Linked DNA regions of Methylosinus trichosporium OB3b. The protein of the gene in region 1 interacts with the protein of each later gene in a pairwise test. Links are inferred from orthologs where the notes say so. Each region holds a gene or a part of one and is shown in the gene's direction. Other genes may lie near its edges.

Region 1 (6,703 bases):
AAAGCGCCCATGTCGCCGACACCCTGGCGGTGAGCCGTCGCGCGCCGGGCCGAAGAGGCAGAAACGCCGCTCCACTCGCGGAGGCCGAAGGCTCGGCTCGGCCGTCGGCTTCTGTCGCCGCAGTCTCCTCCTGATGATCGATTTCGATGATACGGCCGAGCTTGCCGCCCACGGCCTCGACATAGTTTCTCGCCCGCTGTTCTGCATCTTTCACGGCCGCGATCCGCAGTCGTTCGAGGCGCGTCCTTTCGTCGCTGACGATGAATTCCACGCCGCGAACGTCGTTCGAGTCGGCGTCGATCGCGCGAGACAGCAAAGACGCGGCCTCATCGAGCGAAGCGACCGTCACGCTCAACTCGCTTCGCGCCCGAAACCCCTTGGAGACGCGCTTTCCACGCGCGCTGCGCGGCGCGGCCTCCTCCGTCGAGACCGACTGAAGCGTCGCCCCGACGACGCGAATGCCGTCGATCGGCACGCCTCGTCGGACGAGATCGTCAGAGACGGAGCGAGTCTTGCGCTCGTTCTCGGCCACGGCCTCGGTCGCGGTGGGCCGATCCGCGACAATGTCCAGGCGAAGGATGGCTCGGTCGGGAAGCGCCTCCTCCGAAGCCGCTCCCGTCACGGAAATATGGGGGAGAGTGTCCTTCAATGTCTCGGCCGAAGCGCTCGCGAGAAGGAGCGCGCTCGACAAGGCCGTAGCGAGTATTCGGGTCATCGACTTGCCTCGCTCGACGCCGCTGGCGGCGAAATCGCACGCTCCCGCTTCCGGCTTCCCTCGACTCGGCGCACCGAAGCCTCGGCGACTGGCGCAGCGTGGACTTTATCACGGCACATATCACCCGCAGCTTCACACAACGACGAAAAAGCAAGAGAATGTCGCTCGAGCGGCCCCCAGCGGAATTGTCATGGCGAAATCGGCGTGGATCTTTCTCGGCTCGTTCATCGGACTGGCGATCGGCGCCGCCGCGGCGGTCGCGTTCGCCGTCCTCGCCGCTCATCTCTTCGATATTTCACAAGCCGAGGGCGCTTATGCGATGGCCGTGGCGTTCTTCTACGCCCCGGCCGGCGCGATCGTCGGAGCAATCGCTGGCGCGGTCTGGGCCGCGTCGCGTCGCGTCGATAGACGCGCAGCGCAATAGCGCCGTCCTCGCTCCTTCCGCGCGCCCGTGATAGCCTCGCACGCATGAACAAGCCGGTTCGCCTGGACGAAAGCTGGAAAGCCCGCCTCACCGGCGAGCTCGACCAACCCTATTTCGCGGAGCTGCGCCGTTTCGTGCGTGCGGAATATGAGAGAGGTCCGGTGTATCCGCCGGCCAAGCAGATTTTTCGCGCCTTCGACGAATGCCCGTTCGACGCGGTCGAGGCGGTCATTCTCGGCCAGGACCCCTATCATGGCGCCGGGCAGGCCAACGGGCTCTGCTTCGCTGTCGAGCGCACGGTCGCGCCGCCGCCGTCATTGCAAAATATCTTCAAGGAGATCGAGAACGACCTCGGCCGCCCCGTGTCGCGCGATCCCGATCTCTCGCGCTGGGCGCGCCAGGGCGTGCTGCTGCTCAACGCCACTCTGACGGTGCGGGAGGGCGCCGCCGGCTCGCATCAGGGCAAGGGCTGGGAGCGCTTCACCGACGCCGCCGTCGCGGCGCTCTCGCGCGAGCGCGAGGGTATCGTGTTCCTACTCTGGGGCGCCTATGCGCGGCAGAAGGGAGCCGGCGTCGACCGCCGCCGCCATCTGGTGCTCGAATGCGCGCACCCCTCCCCGCTCTCGGCCCGCAACGGCTTCTTCGGCTGCCGGCACTTTTCCAAGGCGAACGCTTATCTCGAGGCGAGAGGCGCGGCGCCGATCGAGTGGTGAGGCAAGCCTGAAAGATGCGCGCGCCGAGGCGCGCGTCAGTTCGTCGGCGGACGCCGCTTGGCGAAGAGCCCGACGATCACCGCGCGGGCGATATGCTCGGCCATGCATTGATAGCCGAGATCGTTGAGGTGAAAATTGTCGCGCGCCATCAATTGCAGATTGGCGCGGTTCTGCGCGATGAAGCGCATCGCGTCGTAGCGGCGCACATAAGCGATGTTCTCCGCGGCGGCGACCCGCTGCAGCGCGTCGCGAATGGCGAAATATTCGCTGTCGCGCGAGAAGCGCGAGGAATATTGCAGGCCGACCAGAACCGTGTCGATCTCATTGTCCTTCAACCAGCGGATGTCGAGCGCACTGTCGCCTCGAACTCCTCCGGCGCGATGCGCACGAGCGCGTCATTGGTGCCGAGCTGCCAGAGCAGGAGATCGGGCTTCTCGACGGCAATCTCGCTCTTGATGCGCTCGGCGGTGACCGACGCGACCTCGCCCGACACGCCGCGATTGACGATCACCACGTCCACATTGGAGAGCGCACCCTCGAGGATCGCCTCGAGCTGCGCCGGATAGGTCTTCGCCTCAGAGGAAGCGCCGACGCCGGCGGTCGACGACGAGCCGATCGCCAGGACGCGCAGCCGGCCACGCCGCAGCGCCGCGGTCACATGCGGCAGCTGGGCGGGGGCGGCGATGTCGCCGGCGGGCGCCTCGCAGGCCGGCGACAGCGGCGGCGGCGTCACGGGGATGGCGCTCTCCTGCGCGCAGCCGGCCGCGACGCCTGCGCCGATCACTAGGCCGCAGAGGCTTTCGAGGATTTTACGCGCAATCTGTTTCGCCATTCAGAGGCCCATGCCACGGCGCCCAGGGAACCGACGCCGAAGATAACGATAGCGGCGTCGATGACAATACCGCTGCCGGAGACGAAGCGAATGATCTGCCCCGCGAGGCTGAGCAGCGAGCCGGCGCAGAACACATTGAGCGAGTTGCGTCCGAGCAGCGAGAGGAAATCGCAGCATCGCGGCGCCCATCGGGCGAATGTGGGGTAGAGGCCGGCGAAAAGAGCGACGAGAGCCAGGCTGTGCAGCAGCCGCGCCGGCGACAAATAGGTCTTGTCGAAGACGAAGAACAGCTTGGGCTCGGGCAAGTCGATCGGGTCCGGCGAAAAATGGAGGCGCGCCGCGATGACGCCGAATGTGAGAACGGGAATGGCGGCGAGGCGCAGCAGCCGCAGATTCCGGCGGGCGAATCCGCCGAGGCCGTCCGCGCCGGCGAGCAGAAAGCCGAGCACATAGATCATCTGCCAGCACAGTGGATCGAAGAACCACACGCCCTCGCTCGGCCAGGTGGAGAAATTGGCTCCGGAGACGAGCGCGCCCACATAGATCGCGAGAGCGACGAGCGGCAGAGCCTGCGGCGCATACCGATGCGCCAGCGCGATCAGCGGCGACACCAGCAGCAGCACGACGTAGAGCGGCAGAATGTTGAAGTAGCCGAGCTGATAGCTCAGTGTGACGAGCCCGATATGCGCGCGCACGGGATCGTAGAAAATGCTCGAGGCATTGTGCCAGTCGAGCAGAAAAGGCGCGTCGAGCCGAAAGGAGACGGCGGCGAGCAGCGCGATGGCCGCTTCTGTGATGGCGAGCTGCGCGACATAGACGGTGAAGGCGCGGCCCTCGAGCCGGAAGAACAGCCAGCGCGCCGAGAGGCTCGCGGCCGAGCCGTCGGTCAGCTTGCGCAGCCCCCATCCGGCCAGGAAGACGAAGAGCTCGGCCGAGTCGGAGAGCGACACATTGCGGAAGGTGAAGTGCTCGAAGAAGATCCCGGGGACATGATTGACGAAAATGGTGACGAGCGCGAAGCCCCGCCAAAAATCGATCTCGTTCGGCTCCCGCATGCGCTTTTCGGCGCTCTATTGTTTCTCTTGCCCGCCGGCGCGCGCGGCGCCGCCTCGCCGCTTCTGCGGCAAGCCCTTGCGCGCTACCCGAATCGGCCGCCCCGGCGAGGGTGACCCTGTGTGCGCCAATTGTCGATTTTTTGGCGACGCGAGTCATCGGGGCGCCACGCGCAAATGAGCGAGCACGCGCGCAGCCGCGGCGGCGCTCGGGCTCGGGCCGGCGGAGAGCACAAGCGCGCGCGCGCGCTCGAGGCCGCGGCGCTGGGCCTCGCGTTCCGCCCCGCCGCCCAGAAGCGGCGCCAGAGCCGCGGCCAGAGCCTGCGGCGTCGCCTGCTCTTGCAAGAACTCCGGCGCGATCCGCTCGCCGAGCACGAGATTGGGCAGAGCGAAACTGTCGACCCGAACCAGAAATTTCAGCAGCGCCTCGACCGCCGCCACCTTATAGGCGACAACCATGGGCGTTCCGGCCAGCGCCAGCTCCAGAGTGACGACGCCGGAAACCGCGAGCGCGGCGCGGGCGCGGCGGAACTCGGTGTATTTTTCCGCCTGGGTCGCGAGGCGCGGACGAATCGGCCACGACGCGAGCGCCGCATGGATGTCCGCCTCGACCTGCGGCACGACCGGCAGAACGACCTCGAAGGAGAAGCGGCGCGCCAGAATCGCCAGCGCCTCGCCGAAGACCGGCATGAGCCGCGCCACCTCGGCGCGGCGCGAGCCGGGCAGGACCAGAAGCAGCGGCGGCGACGCCTCTCTCCGCGTCTCCTCCTCGGCCGAGGGCGTCAGCTCGGCGAGCCGGTCGACGAGCGGATGGCCGACATAGGCGCAGGGCGGTCCGCCGAGCCGTCGGAACGCCGCCGGCTCGAAGGGCAGGACCGCCAGCGCCTCGTCGATATGAGTGCGCATGGCGCGCGCGCGCCAGGGCCGCCAGGCCCAGACCGTCGGCGCGACATAATCGATAATGGGAAGCTGCGGCCGCGCCCGCCTGACCCGCTGCGCCACGCGATGGGTGAAATCGGGCGCGTCGATCAGCACCAGAACATCCGGCGCTGCGGCCAGCACGGCGCGCGCGGTCTCCTCTATGCGTTGAATGAGCAGCGGCAGACGGCGCAGCACCGGAGCGAGGCCCATGACGGCGATGTCGCTCATCGCGAAGAGGCTCGCGAGCCCCTCCTCCGCCATCGCCTCGCCGCCGACGCCGCAGAAGCGGGCCGAGGGCTCGGCGGCGCGCAGCGCCCGCATCAGCAGCGCGCCGAGCAGATCGCCGGAGGGCTCGCCGGCAATGAGAAAGAACAGCGAGCCTGAAGGCTCGAGGTCCAGCAGCGCGCCCGGACCGCGAGCCTTCAGGCTCGCTCTTCGCGCCAGGCCCACATCCGCCACTAGCCCCTCCGCCGCGGCGCGCACAGCGGCCGCTCGCGCTCGGCGCGCAGAAAGGCGAGCACGGCCTCGACATCGGCGTCGTCCGAAAAATCGCGCGCGGCGCGCTCGATCCGCTCGGCGAGCACCCCCTGCTCCGGCGCCTCGTCCGAGAACAGCAGCCGAAACGCGGCGCGCAAGCGCGAGAGCCGCTCCTCGGCGAAGCCGCGGCGTTTCAGCCCGATGAGATTGAGGCCGAAGAGATGCGCGCGATTGCCGCCGGCGAGGCCGAAGGGCGCGAGATCGCCCTCGAGCCCCGAGAGCCCGCCGACATAAGCGTGAGCGCCGATGCGCACATTCTGATGCACGACGCTGGCGCCGCCGATCGCCGCATGATCGCCGATGCGCACATGGCCGCCGAGCAGCACCTGATTGGCGAGCACGACGCCGTCGCCGAGCCGGCAGTCGTGCCCGACATGCGCGTGAGCGAGAAAGGCGCAGCCGTCGCCGATCCTGGTCTCGCCGCCGCCGGCGGGCGTGCCGGCGTTGAGCGTCACACCTTCTCGGATCACGCAATCGGCGCCGACGACGAGCGCGCCGGCGGCGCCCTTGGCTTTCAAATCCTGCGCCGCCGCGCCGATCGCGGCGAAGGGATGGACGATGGTTCGCGCGCCGATGCGCGTGCGCCCGGCGACGACGACATGCGAGAGCAGCGTGACGCCCTCGGCGAGCTCGGCGCCGGCACAAATATAGCAGAATGGGCCGACCGCCACGCCGTCGCCGAGACGGGCGCCGCTCTCCACGATCGCTGTCGCGTGAACTCGCGCTTTCACATCATCCCGCCCATGACGCGCCGCCTCAATCGCCGAGCTTGGCGCTGACCTCGGCCTCGCAGACCAGCGCGCCATCGACGAGCGCTCGGCCAGAATACCAGACGATGTCTCGCCGCTGCGCCGTCTTGGTCATATGGAGTTCGACGCGGTCGCCGGGCTGCACGGGTCGGCGGAACTTGGCCTTGTCGATGGTGACGAAGAAGACGCTGCCCGGGCGCTCCCGCGCGCGCGCATTGAGCGCGATCGCGCCGGCCGTCTGCGCCATCGCCTCGATCAGCAGCACGCCCGGAAAGATCGGCCGCTCGGGAAAATGGCCCTGAAACTGCGGCTCGTTGACCGTCACATTCTTGACGCCGACGCCGAAACGGTCGCCGTCGACGTCGATGACGCGGTCGATCAGCAGAAAGGGATAGCGATGCGGCAGCAGCTGCATGATCCGCGCGATGTCGATCGTCGCGCCAGCGCGCGCTGTGGTGTCGTCCATTGATGTCCTCCCTGCGGGCGTCGGCGTCTTGCGGCCGACTTCGCCCGATCTCTCTTCGCGCGCGTCCCTCAGCACGGCGGCTCGCCGTCGCGCCGCGCCAGTCGGTCGAGCAGCAGCTCGCCGCGCAAATGGCGACGCACGGGCCGAGCGGGAACGCCGCTCAGCCGCGCCATCGACGGCGCGTCCCGTGTAACGCCGGACTTGGCCGCGATCCGCGCGCCTTCGCCGATCGTCAGATGGCCGCCGATCGCCGATTGGCCGCCGAGCGCGACGAAATCGCCGATCTCACAGGAA
Region 2 (7,135 bases), 170 kb from region 1 along the record:
GCTTCGCCTTCAAGGCCACCGCCTGCTTCACCACCTCCGCCGGGATCGCCGGCCAATAGGAGCCCTGCGTGATGACATTGCCATTCTTGTCGAAGGCGACGAAGGCGTAGGAGTTCTCGACCGGAATCCCATTGAGCTTGCGCTCGAGATGGGTGGTGTAGAAGAGCAGCTTGGACTTGCCGGGCTGCACGCCGGAGGCGATCGGCCCGCCGCCGGCCATCGTGGTGGTGACATGCGTCCCGCCGATCTCCTTGGCCGGCACGCCGGCCTTGGTCAGATATTGCGAGGCGACGGCGTTGTGCTTCACCGGATCGGTCGAGAGCGGCTCCGGCAGCGCCGGCAGCTGGGACAGAGCTTCCGAACGTTGTCCGACGGGCGGCTTCGGAATGGTGGGCGAGGTCGGCACGGCGAGGGTCGCTCCGGTCACCGTGTCCACCATGAACACGCCCTTGTCCCCGACATGACGCTGATAGGGGCCGTTGGTCTCCACCCGGGCGTTGGCGCCGATGTCGAAGCGCGAGGCCGAGGGGGAGAGGGTGAAGGCTGAGCCCGCCTCCACTCCCACCGGCGCCGCCAGGGCGGAGCCATATCCGATCGCCGAAGCGCAGAGGCCGGAGAGAAGAGCGGCCGTCGTGAGCGAATTGAGTTTCATGACACGTTTCCTTTCGTTCTCTTGAGCGTCGGATCAGGGCAGGATGATCGGGTGATTGTTGCAGTCGTAGTTGCAGGTGAAGATCCAGGACATCCATCCGGTCGGGCCATAGGCGTCGTAGCCGGGATTGCGCAGCTGCGCCCAGGTCTCCGTGCGGTTCTGCCATTCCGCCCAGGTCTGCGTCTTCTCTGCAGAGATGGTCACATGGGCGCCGCAGCCGACGATGCCGTGATTGCCGCCGCCGAAGGCGCAGCCGGAGCCGCCGGTGACCGAGTTGATAGAGCCCGTCCAGGAATAGCCGACGGAGGAGTTCGGATTGGCGACATAGCGATCGGCGAAGGCGCGGCCACGGCCGGAGACGTCGGCTGTATCGCTGCCCTGACGCGTCGGCATGATCGAGGCGATGCTGGAGATGCCGGCGAAGGCGTTCCAGAATTCCGCTACGTAGAGATCGGGCGTGATGCCGCAGCTGTTGTCGATGACGGCGAGATTAATGCCGCCATTGGTGCCGGCGCCGGCCCAATTCGCAGGGCTGGAGGTCGTGCTCTCGCCCCAGCGCACCTGTCCGCTCGAGTAATCGACGCCCTGGCAGGATTTTCCGGTCTTGTCGACGATGATCTGCCGCGGCCGCGAATACATGCAGCGGCCGGACAGCCCCGCGCTTCCGTCGGTGTGACGCACGCAGCGCTTCTGCAGCCCCGCTATGGTCGGGCAGCCCGCCGTCGTCGTGCAGCTCGTCGTCGTCTGATCATTGCAGGTGCCATGGCCGCTGAAATAAGCGATGGCGTCGCCCGGGCGATCGAAGTTGTAGGTGTCGGCGCCCCCGGCGACCTTCTGCGGGTCGGTGAAATCGGTCGGATAGACGAGACCATCCGTATAACGCACGCCCGCCGTATAGCCGGAGATCGAGAGCATGCGGTTGCGGAAGCCGTCGACATTGGCCTTGTTCTGCGACAGCGCGCCGCAGGAATAATTATCGACCGCTTCGATGGTGATGCCGGTGTCGGCGGCGAAAGCCGGCGCAAATCCGGAGAGCAGGCCGACAGCTCCTGTCAGCATGCCGAAAGCGAATTGTCTGAAGCCCATGACGTGTCTCCAACGGTGTTCCCTCGACCGAGGGAAGAAAAATGAATTGCCCATGCTCTGAGGCGGCTCGTCCGCGATCGCGCAGGAGCGTCGAAGATGTCGGCTACTGTCGGAAAAACGTTTGCTTGCTTTGCGCGTTTTCCGAGGGAGGAGCGTTTCCCTTTCGACCCGTGCAATCTCGCCCGAATTCGCAGGCGACGCTGTGCGCTGGCGCATGTTTCATCGTCTCGTGATGGATGACGCGCGAGACGACGCAATGGCGGGCGCTCGGTGCGAGCCGCGGCGCGCGCCGGTGATGAAGCAAGCAGAATCCGCAGGAAGATCTCGCGCCGGCAGGCGCTTCTCACCCATCACAACATGCGGCGATGCGCGATCGACGGGTCGTGACGACGTCGTCGGAGCTGTGCGCGGGCGCACACGAGAGCGAGCCTGAAGGCTCGCGGTCCAAGGGGCGCGCTGTGGACCGCGAGCCTTCAGGCTCGCTCAATCGACAATATCTTCCGAATGAATCGCGCGGCGCAAGCGCGCTTTTCTCTCACAGCGCGGCTTCGGCGATCGCGAGAAAATCCTTCGCGGTCAGCGAGGCGCCGCCGACCAGCGCGCCATCGACATGCGGCGCATGCAACAGTTCCCGCGCATTGGACGGCTTCACCGAGCCGCCATAGAGAATGCGCGTCGGCGCGCTCGCGCCGACGAGAGCGTCGAGACGCGCGCGGATCGCGGCGTGCATCGACGTCACGTCATTCGTCGTCGGCGTCAGTCCCGTGCCGATCGCCCATATGGGCTCATAGGCGACGACGAGCCGCTCGGCTGCGATCGGCGCCGGGAGCGAACCGGCGAGCTGCCGCTCGACGATCTCGATGGCGCGGCCCGCGTCGCGTTCGGCGCGCGTCTCGCCGACACAGACGATCGGCGTCAGGCCGGCGCGTAGCGCAGCGCTCGCTTTGGCGCGCACCAGCGCGTCGCTCTCGCCATGTTCGGCGCGCCGCTCGCTATGGCCGACGATCACGTAAGAAGCGCCGGCGTCGGCCAGCATTTCAGCGGAGAGATCGCCGGTATGCGCGCCCGACGCCTGCGCATCGCAATCCTGTCCGCCGATCCCGAGGTTGAAGCGCGCGGCGATCGCGGCGGCGGCGGCCAGCAGCGTCGCTGGCGGGCACACGACTAGCTCCACGCTTGCGCCGAGGGCGGCATAGCCGGCTCCGATCGCCTCGATCTCCGCGAGCGACGCCGTGAGCCCGTGCATTTTCCAGTTTCCAGCGACGAGCGGACGCGGACCAGAGGTCATGACGAGCCTTTCCTTTAAAGAAATGGACGCGAGAGCGAGGCCATATCAGCGGCCTTGCGCTTCCGCAATTCGCGCGGGCGGGGGAAGGTTCCGCGCGCGCGATCGGCAGGCGCGGGCCGCGCCGCGCAGACAATTCGCGAGAGGGCGGGTTGCCGCGTCCCCGGCCGCTCGCTATAAGCGCCGCGCTTCTTCCATTTCGACCTCGAACCGACGAGACGACGCGCTCATGGCGATCGAACGCACATTCTCCATCATCAAGCCGGACGCCACCAAGCGGAACCTGACCGGCAAGATCAACGCGCTCATCGAGGACGCGGGTCTGCGCATCGTCGCGCAGAAGCGCATCCGCATGACGCGCGAGCAGGCCGAGACCTTCTATGGCGTCCATAAGGAGCGGCCCTTCTTCGGCGAGCTGATCGAGAGCATCACCTCCGGTCCGGTGGTCGTGCAGGTTCTCGAGGGCGAAGGCGCGATCTTGAAATATCGCACCGTCATGGGCGCGACCAATCCGGCGAGCGCCGATCCGGGTACGATCCGCAAGGAATTCGCCGTGTCGATCGGCGAGAATTCGGTGCATGGCTCCGACGCGCCGGAGACCGCGGCGATCGAGATCCCGCAGTTCTTCTCCGGCAACGAGATCGTCGGCTGATCGGCGCTTACGCCAAAAATTTCGGGAAATAGGCCGAGAGCATACGGTCGCGATAGGCGACGAGATTGGCGTTCGCGAGAGCCGCCGCGCGCAGCGGCGAATCGAGGTCCGGAGACAGGCTCTCCGCGACGAAGGCGAAGGCCGTCGCATCCGCGCCGCTGGGCTTGTCGCCGAAAAGAAAGCGCTTGTCGCCGAGCAGGGTGGCGAGCGCGTCCATATCACGCCGGGCGAGCTCGGCGATCTCGTCAGCCGAGTGCCGGCCCATTCCATGGGCCTTCATGCTGGCGCCGATCTTTCGGCGGACGAGCGACCTCACCAGAGGTCGGAACGGCGCGGGAACTGTGGCGAAGAACAGCGCCGCGCTCCTGGCGAAATTGGCGTCGTCGATCCAGCGCATGTGGGCCAGCGCCCAATAATAATGGTCCTCCAGCATCTTCTCGACCGCCCAGCCCGTCGAGCGCTGCTCGGACGACAGACCTTCGTCGAAATCGAAGCTGTATTTTCGCTCGATGTGGAAGCGAATGAAGGTCGAATCGGCGATGATGGCCCCCTCGTCGTCGATATAGGGAAGCTTCCCCTTGGGAGCGCGCATATAGCCGCTATGATCCTCGACATAGCGGAGCCCTGCGATTTCGAGCAGGGTCATGGCCTTGAGCACGAACGGGCTCGCGTCGGGAAGACCGAAGAACGGGCCGAATGAATAAAGCGTGATCATGGAAAATCGTCCTCGACGGCGAGCTTCCATCGATACCAGAACAAAAAAAACGGAACTGCAAGTCCCCGCTCGGCGCGCGCGCCGGGAGAATTTAGAACAGTCCGCGGCGGCTTCGAACAGCTCGAATTGGCCGAAGCGATGCTCTATGCTGGCGGCTCGCGACCCGAGACGAGGATCGATGTCGATCAGCGGAAACAGAGCCTGGCGCTGGATCGGCCTTGCGGCGCTCGCAGCGCTATTGCTGGCGGCGCCGTCCGACGGAGCGCTCGACCTCGCCAAGGCTCTGGCTCTCGGCGTCTATTTCCTCGCCTTTGTCGCGCGCAGCCCATGCCGCAGCGGGGCCGCTTATCCGTTCGCTCACGGATTCCGGTCGAACGTCTGCTCGGTCGCTCAGTCGCAGGCGGGGACGGCGAGCGCCGCAGCCGCGCCCGAAGCCGCCCCCAGCACACGATTGCCCTCGACCCTGAGCGCGCCCGCAGCGACGAGCCGCAGCGCGCGCGGATAGATGAGATGCTCCTGCTCCAGAACGCGGGCGGCGAGCGTTTCCTCTGTGTCCCTGTCGAGCACCGGAACGGCGGCCTGGGCGACGATCGGCCCTTCGTCCATCTCGGGCACGACGAAATGCACGGTGCAGCCATGGATCTTCACCCCGTCCGCCAGCGCGCGGCGATGCGTGTGCAGGCCGCGATACGATGGCAGCAGGGCAGGGTGGATATTGAGCATGCGCCCGCGCCATTGCTCGACGAACCAGGGCGTCAACAGCCGCATGAAGCCGGCGAGGCACAGGAGCTCGATGCGATGAGCGGCGAGCACGATCTGCAGCGAGCGCTCGAACTCCTCGCGTCCCGCATAGATCTTGTGGTCCACCGCGGCGACGGCGATTCCCAGCGACTTGGCGCGCGCGAGGCCGGCGGCCTCCGGCCGGTTGGACGCGACGAGCGCGATCTCGGCGGGAAACTCGGGCGTGCTGGCGGCGGCGATCAGCGCGTCCATATTGGAGCCGCGGCCCGAGATCAGAATCGCCGTGCGCCGCCTCATAGGGCGAGCGCCCCGCGCATCTCGACGCGGGGGCCGTCGCCCGTCTCGACGATCTCGCCGATCACGACCGGCGCCTCGCCCGCTGCGCGCAGCGCGGCGATCGCGTCATCGGCGCCGGCGCGCGCGGCGACGACCACCATGCCGACGCCGCAGTTGAAGGTGCGCAGCATCTCCGCCTGAGCGACGTTTCCCTGCGCGGCGAGCCAGGAGAAGACGGGCGGGACCGGGAAGGCCGACAAATCGAGCGCCGCGCCGAGGCCCTTGGGCAGCACGCGCGGCAGATTGTCGGGAAAGCCGCCGCCGGTGATATGCGCCAGCGCCAGAATCGCCTCGCTGGCCTTCAGCGCCGCGAGCAGGGGCTTCACATAGATGCGCGTCGGCGTGAGCAGAGCGCGAGCGAGGCTCTCGCCGGGCGCGAAGGGCGCGAGCGCATCGAAAGTGAGGCCCGAGAGCGCGACGATGCGGCGAATCAGCGAGAAGCCGTTGGAATGGGCGCCGGAAGAGAGCAGGCCGAGCAAAATATCGCCCGCCTTCACGCTGCGCGGCAGCAGGCGGGAACGTTCCGCCGCGCCGACGGCGAAACCGGCGAGATCATAATCGTTATTCGCATAGAGGCCCGGCATCTCCGCCGTCTCGCCGCCGAGCAGCGCGCAGCCGGCCTCCACGCATCCCGCGGCAATGCCTGAGACGACCGCGGCCGCAGCTTCTGGCGTGAGCTTGCCGGTCGCGTAGTAATCGAGAAAGAAGAGCGGCTCTGCGCCCTGCACCACGAGATCGTTGACGCACATGGCGACGAGATCGATCCCGATCGTGTCGTGAAGGCCGGAGTCGATCGCGATCTTGATCTTGGTGCCGACGCCGTCATTGGCGGCGACCAGCACCGGATCGGAAAAGCCAGCGGCTTTGAGGTCGAAGACGCCGCCGAAGCCGCCGATCTCGCCATCGGCCCCCGGCCGGCGCGTGGAACGGACGGCGGGACGAATGAGGTCCACGAGACGATTGCCGGCGTCGATATCGACGCCCGCCTGCGCATAAGTGAGGCCCTTTTCCGCCATTCCCGGTCCCGCGATGATTTCGAGCCAGCGGCCTAACGCCTAACGGGCGCCGGCGCAATCGGTTTCGCGGGAAAGGCTCGACGCCCTCCCATTGGGAGGGCGTCATTGCGAGCGAAGCGAAGCCATCCAGGAGCCGCCCCACGACTGAAGGATTCTTCGTCGCTGCGCTCCTCGCAATGGCAGCTGTCAGCTGTGCGCGTGCTTCTCGGTCTCGCCGCCCTCGGCCGGATGCAGCTCCACGCTCTCGCCGCAGCCGCAGGCCGAGGTCTGATTGGGATTCTGGAACACGAAGCTCGACGAGAACATCGACGTCTCGACGTCCATGCGCGTTCCGAGCAGATAGAGCACCGCGGCGCCGTCGACGATGACGCGCGCGCCCTTCTCCTCGATCACCTCGTCGCCGGGCGCGGGCGCGGCCAGCTCCATCTTATAGGCCATTCCGGCGCAGCCGCTCTTTTCGAGCGAGATGCGCAGCCCGGCGCTGGGGTTCTCGTGCCCGGCGAGCAGGCCGCGCACGCGTTCGGCGGCGGCGTCGCTGAGGGTCATGACCGTCATCGTTCCTCTCCTTGAGTCCTTCGTCCGCAGCGCGTCGCGCGCTCAATAATTCGCCCAGAGGCCCGGCGAGGCGATCTCGACGAGATTGCCGTCGGGA

What was found. The genes of interacting proteins can lie anywhere in the genome.
Region 2: the proteins of ung (region 1) and ndk interact in binary tests that used the Escherichia coli proteins (3 or more experiments, as listed by UniProt). The link is inferred for Methylosinus trichosporium OB3b from one-to-one orthologs.

The regions. Positions count from the first base shown.
Region 1 is NZ_CP023737.1:100,750-107,452, reverse strand. The notes cover bases 111-3,017. They hold ung (uracil-DNA glycosylase), read left to right. Parts: upstream 111-1,183; coding sequence 1,184-1,852; downstream 1,853-3,017. Other genes in these bases: CQW49_RS00490 (OpgC family protein), read right to left, coding at 2,636-3,017; CQW49_RS25320 (SGNH/GDSL hydrolase family protein), read right to left, coding at 2,184-2,684; CQW49_RS25325 (SGNH/GDSL hydrolase family protein), read right to left, coding at 1,888-2,187; CQW49_RS00505 (hypothetical protein), read left to right, coding at 906-1,139; CQW49_RS00510 (SIMPL domain-containing protein), read right to left, coding at 111-715. Outside these bases: more of CQW49_RS00510, read right to left, coding at 1-110; more of CQW49_RS00490, read right to left, coding at 3,018-3,739; lpxB (lipid-A-disaccharide synthase), read right to left, coding at 3,893-5,056; lpxA (acyl-ACP--UDP-N-acetylglucosamine O-acyltransferase), read right to left, coding at 5,116-5,925; 3-hydroxyacyl-ACP dehydratase FabZ, read right to left, coding at 5,951-6,409; lpxD (UDP-3-O-(3-hydroxymyristoyl)glucosamine N-acyltransferase), read right to left, coding at 6,478-6,703. UniProt on the Escherichia coli protein: Excises uracil residues from the DNA which can arise as a result of misincorporation of dUMP residues by DNA polymerase or due to deamination of cytosine.
Region 2 is NZ_CP023737.1:274,975-282,109, forward strand. What follows is about bases 1,965-4,963. They hold ndk (nucleoside-diphosphate kinase), read left to right. Parts: upstream 1,965-3,252; coding sequence 3,253-3,675; downstream 3,676-4,963. Other genes in these bases: tpiA (triose-phosphate isomerase), read right to left, coding at 2,274-3,026; CQW49_RS01370 (glutathione S-transferase family protein), read right to left, coding at 3,683-4,390; purN (phosphoribosylglycinamide formyltransferase), read right to left, coding at 4,781-4,963. In the rest of the region: CQW49_RS01350 (hypothetical protein), read right to left, coding at 1-652; CQW49_RS01355 (hypothetical protein), read right to left, coding at 686-1,738; more of purN, read right to left, coding at 4,964-5,428; purM (phosphoribosylformylglycinamidine cyclo-ligase), read right to left, coding at 5,425-6,483; CQW49_RS01385 (HesB/IscA family protein), read right to left, coding at 6,670-7,038; CQW49_RS01390 (VOC family protein), read right to left, coding at 7,081-7,135. UniProt on the Escherichia coli protein: Major role in the synthesis of nucleoside triphosphates other than ATP. The ATP gamma phosphate is transferred to the NDP beta phosphate via a ping-pong mechanism, using a phosphorylated active-site intermediate.